One region of the Psychrobacter sp. MES7-P7E genome, then DNA from elsewhere that is predicted to be linked to it. Evidence: riboswitches for the same ligand, from Rfam matches in the RefSeq annotation. Region 1 holds a riboswitch; the other holds the start of a gene.
The links. A riboswitch is a leader RNA that binds a small molecule or an ion and turns the genes downstream of it on or off. The one in region 1 is predicted to bind thiamine pyrophosphate.
Positions count from the first base shown of each region.

Region 2: it holds a riboswitch for thiamine pyrophosphate, as region 1 does, so the genes downstream of both, thiC (phosphomethylpyrimidine synthase ThiC) here and CXF62_RS09110 (ABC transporter substrate-binding protein) in region 1, are expected to answer to the same signal.

Region 1 is NZ_PJBU01000103.1:2,884-5,290, forward strand. It holds gene CXF62_RS09110 (ABC transporter substrate-binding protein) at 1-804, opposite strand, end outside; TPP riboswitch at 794-910, opposite strand; gene CXF62_RS14730 (hypothetical protein) at 871-1,050, shown strand; gene CXF62_RS09115 (YbaN family protein) at 1,330-1,752, shown strand; gene CXF62_RS09120 (cold-shock protein) at 1,996-2,205, shown strand.
Region 2 is NZ_PJBU01000069.1:51,064-53,470, reverse strand. It holds gene pstS (phosphate ABC transporter substrate-binding protein PstS) at 1-312, opposite strand, end outside; TPP riboswitch at 606-750, shown strand; gene thiC (phosphomethylpyrimidine synthase ThiC) at 999-2,407, shown strand, end outside.

The DNA of each region.
Region 1 (2,407 bases):
ATCAGGCTTGATAGGCGTGAGCAATCTGCCCAGCGTATTATCAATAATGGCATCCATCAGCGTATCTGCTTCGGTTTTACTATAGTCATAATACATACGGTGGGCTGTGGTTGGCTCGTTTTTACACAGCTCTGTCATTTGATTGGTCACTTGGATAAAGGTATCTATCGCTTCCTTTTTCGCGCTATAGATCTCATCCGTCGTCAGAATCTCTAACGCTGAAAAGTTCGGATAAGGTGACAGATGCTGATCGATAAACGTAAAGTCCAACCCTTCATGAATCGCCTCAATGCCCTCAAAGTTATAGAAGCATAGCCATGCACCATCTAGGCTTGGGTCTTCTTGCAGGTTTTTGATGTGATAAAAGTCTTTTTGTACAAAGCTCACATTATCACGGCTGATACTAAAGCCGTTCTTCTTGGCATAGCGAGCCAATATCTCAAAGCCAATACGATTGGTTTTTTCCTCAGCGGCAGGGGTGCAGATGCGAATCGGTTGATTGTTTTTTAATTTTTCCATGCTAGCGCGTTGCATCAATATGCCGCCATCGGTCTCAAAAAAGCAGCCTAGCGCACGTAGATTAGGCGCGTAATGTTCAAACAGATGGATAGGCTCATTGACATGCAAATCGATACTTTGGTTTTGTAATTCGGCAAAGCCATCATAGTGGTCATCTGGCTCGATAATGGTGATATCAAGCCCTGCTTGCTCATATGCGCCCGTGGTCACACCCGCAATAAAGGGCAGGTGATCAGGGTTCAAAAACCATTCGAGAGTGAGGGTCAGTTTGGTGGTCGACTGCATGGTTGTTTCCTACGTCAGTGCTAACTGCTTCAGGTTCACGGGTGTGTCTCAGCGATGATGTGGGCTGTGTTTACAGCGTTAAATCAAAGCACCCCGACAAGATTGATTGGTATTGCATTGCATTATTTTCGATCAGTACTGCTAATGGCTATTATCGATAGCTACTGCGTCATCATAGACGACTTACAAGATGGGATGCAAGCGTATCGGGAAAGACGATGGCAGGTGATGACTGGTGTTCGTTAACCGCTCTTTACGACAGCTGTTGCTTATCATGGCTTACCATAGCTTTTTATAAATGCTTTCAATCAACGTGTTAATAGAAGAATGCAGCATTTATTATTGGTACTTACCCAATTACTAACCAAACATACCTATCAATAGCAAAAACCTCATATAAATAGTCTTGTGCACAGACGGACGATATTGCATGATTAGCCTTCTATGCCACCGCTTATATAATAGGCGCTACTCTAGACAATCGACATTTGGCATAACTGACAACTTACACGACCGAAAACTTATATGACCGACAATAAAAAAGCGTTCTATTACCGACCCAAGACTGATCAATCCAACAGCCCAATGCTGCGTTGGACCTTTGTGACGCTTGGTTGGCTGTTTTTTATCTTAGGTATTATCGGTATATTGTTGCCAGTGATGCCTACTGCGCCTTTTATCTTGCTAGCAGCAGGCTGCTGGGCACGCAGTTCTCGACGTTTTCATTTTTGGCTGATTAATCATAAATACTTTGGTAAATTCGTCCGTGACTGGGAGGAGAATCATGCCGTTCCGCTTTATGCCAAGTGTTTAGCGACGGTTATGATGGCAGCATCAACAATTATGTTATTTTATCGTTTGCCTGCCGATATGATGTGGATGGCATGGGCGGTAGCCGCTGTCTGTAGTGGGGTAGCGATATATTTGTTCCGTTTACCAAATGCCTAAATCCGTTGCAATTTGCGCCAAAATCAGCCAATAAACGGCTCTGGTTACACGAAACATGAGATAAGACTTGCGATACTGGGATGTACCCCTTATAATACGCCCAAGCTTAAGAGCAGTTCTGCACCAAATCATTACCTCGTAGTATTAGTTATAATCCTTCGTTTTAATATTTATCGTTCAGTAGCTATTTGCAAGCGTTACCGGTCACTAGACCATTAATAAATTTAAAAGTAGGATTATACTATGTCAGACGTTCAAAAAGGTACAGTTAAGTGGTTCAACGAAGCTAAAGGCTTTGGTTTTATCGCTCCAGAAACTGGCGCAGACGTTTTTGCTCATTACAGCGAAATCACTGGTTCAGGTTTCAAAACTTTGGCTGAAGGCCAAGAAGTTGAGTTCACTGTAACTCAAGGCCAAAAAGGCCCACAAGCACATAACATCGTTGCTATCTAATTTGTCTTTATAGACAGATAGATGAATAGATGTAGAAAAGCGAACCTTCGGGTTCGTTTTTTTTCGTCTATGTTTTGGTATTTAAGATATGAGTACTGAAGCGAGTAGAAGTCTTATTCGAAAGATTTTAACTAATCATATTAAATCAAATAACAGATGCAAAAGGGCCTCCGACTATAGATAGTTGGAGGCCTTTTATATT
Region 2 (2,407 bases), on a different contig from region 1:
TTGTTTGATACCACCAGATGAACCAATCGACTGATAGTTGACTTGGCCGCCGGTCGCAGCATTGTAGTCATATGACCATTTCGCATAGATAGGCTGCGGGAATGACGCACCTGCACCTGTAATATTCATAGCGATATTTTCAGCAGATTTAAAATCTGACGTAGCAGAAGATGCTGTCTGAGAGGTTGTTTCAGCTGTTGTCACAGCGCTACTGCTAGTATCAGCAGTTGGCTCCGCCGTATCTGTTGACTTATTACACGCCGTAAGCATTAATGTACAACTGACGGCCACTGCTAATAACGAATAACGCATGTAGGACTCCTGAAGTTTAACAACGGTATAAAAAAGCATTGCTTGTGATATGCGTGTTATCTTGCCAAATCTTTATGACAGTTTAATGACAACTTCTAGAATCCTTCATTCGCTTTACATAATATTTGAACAATTTGTCTACAACCTAGTAATACTAAGTACCCTCATCTATCAACACTCAAAAAAATTATTCACGAAAATATTGAACCGTGTGTTTGACACAGAATATTTGTATCCAAATACTATTAGCCGTTGGTAGAGAATTTTGTTAGTATGAAGGCTGATTTACAACACTGACAGACTCGGGGTGCGGTGTATTTTTGGCTCACTTTATTAAACTTGCTTTATCAAAGTAGTCGCCTTGATACATTCGCTGAGAGATCACCCGCCGAACCTGATGCGGTTAGTACCGACGCAGGGAAGTCTTAAGCACTTTGTTATTTATGACAAAGGGCGCGTAGAAATACATTTTTATCGTCACTATTGTCTTAATATGCGTAATGCATAAACAGATAAGAAGAGATGATATAAAGCTGCGTCCAATATTTGATGATCACCATGCGCGACGATACTTTTTGGTCGAAGTTGTGGGTTCATGATATAAATTTGTCTAGATGATGGATGCCTACCCCCGCAGATACTGGCGGTGTTGATTTTATTCAAAAACCAACACGCTAGGACAGCATATGACTACTGCAGACACTACCTCAATTGCACCGAAAGCCCAAACGCATAACCCAGCCGACAACTCAACGCTTGCTTCAAATGCTGCTGACACGACCAAAGTCAAAGCAGATAAAAAAGCAGATGCGTTAAAAACCCCTGCTCACCGTGCCGCAAGTGATGCCCGTTTCGAAGAAGATGCGCGCGACTTGCACCGTATTTTACCCGCCTCAAGAAAAGTCTATCTCGAAGGCTCAAGACCTGACATCCAAGTACCGATGCGTGAAATCAGCTTGGCTGATACACCTGTAGGCGGTACGGGAGATAAAGACGGTGAGCATAATCCACCGTTTTATGTGTATGACACCTCAGGTGTATATACCGACCCTAATGTCGATATCGACCTAACACGTGGATTGCCAAAGTTGCGTGAAAGCTGGATCGCGGAACGCAATGATACCGAGCAATTAAGCGGCCTATCTAGCTCATACGGACAAGCGCGTGCGCGTGATATCAGCACTGCTAACCTTAGATTTGCCCATATTGATAAACCGCGTCGCGCCAAAGCAGGACAGAACGTCACGCAAATGTACTACGCGCGCCGAGGCATCATCACCCCTGAGATGGAATATATCGCCATACGCGAAACGCAAAAGCAGCATGAACTGACCGATATGCGTCAACACGATGGCGAAAGCTTCGGTGCCAATACGCCTCAAATCATCACCCCTGAATTTGTCCGTGATGAAGTGGCGGCTGGACGCGCAATTATTCCAAACAACATCAACCACCCTGAATCTGAGCCGATGATCATCGGGCGCAATTTCTTGGTGAAAATCAATGCCAATATCGGTAACTCAGCGCTGGGCTCGTCTATCGATGAAGAAGTATCTAAAATGACGTGGGCAACACGTTGGGGTGCGGATACCATCATGGATTTATCAACGGGCAATCACATTCATGAAACCCGTGAATGGCTAATCCGTAACTCTCCTGTGCCGATTGGTACGGTACCGATTTATCAAGCATTAGAAAAAGTCGATGGCGTCGCTGAAGATCTTACATGGGAGATATTCCGTGATACGTTGATCGAGCAAGCAGAGCAAGGCGTAGATTACTTTACTATTCACGCTGGCGTGCTATTACGCTATGTGCCGCTCACCGCAAAACGTCTGACAGGTATCGTCTCACGCGGCGGCTCTATCATGGCGCAGTGGTGTTTAGCCCATCACAAGGAAAGCTTTTTATATACGCATTTCGAAGACATCTGCGAGATTATGAAACAGTACGATGTAGCATTTAGTCTAGGTGATGGCCTACGCCCTGGTTGCTTGCAAGATGCCAATGATGAAGCGCAGTTCGGTGAGCTACGTACGCTTGGTGAATTGACCAAAGTGGCATGGGAGCACGATGTACAGGTAATGATCGAAGG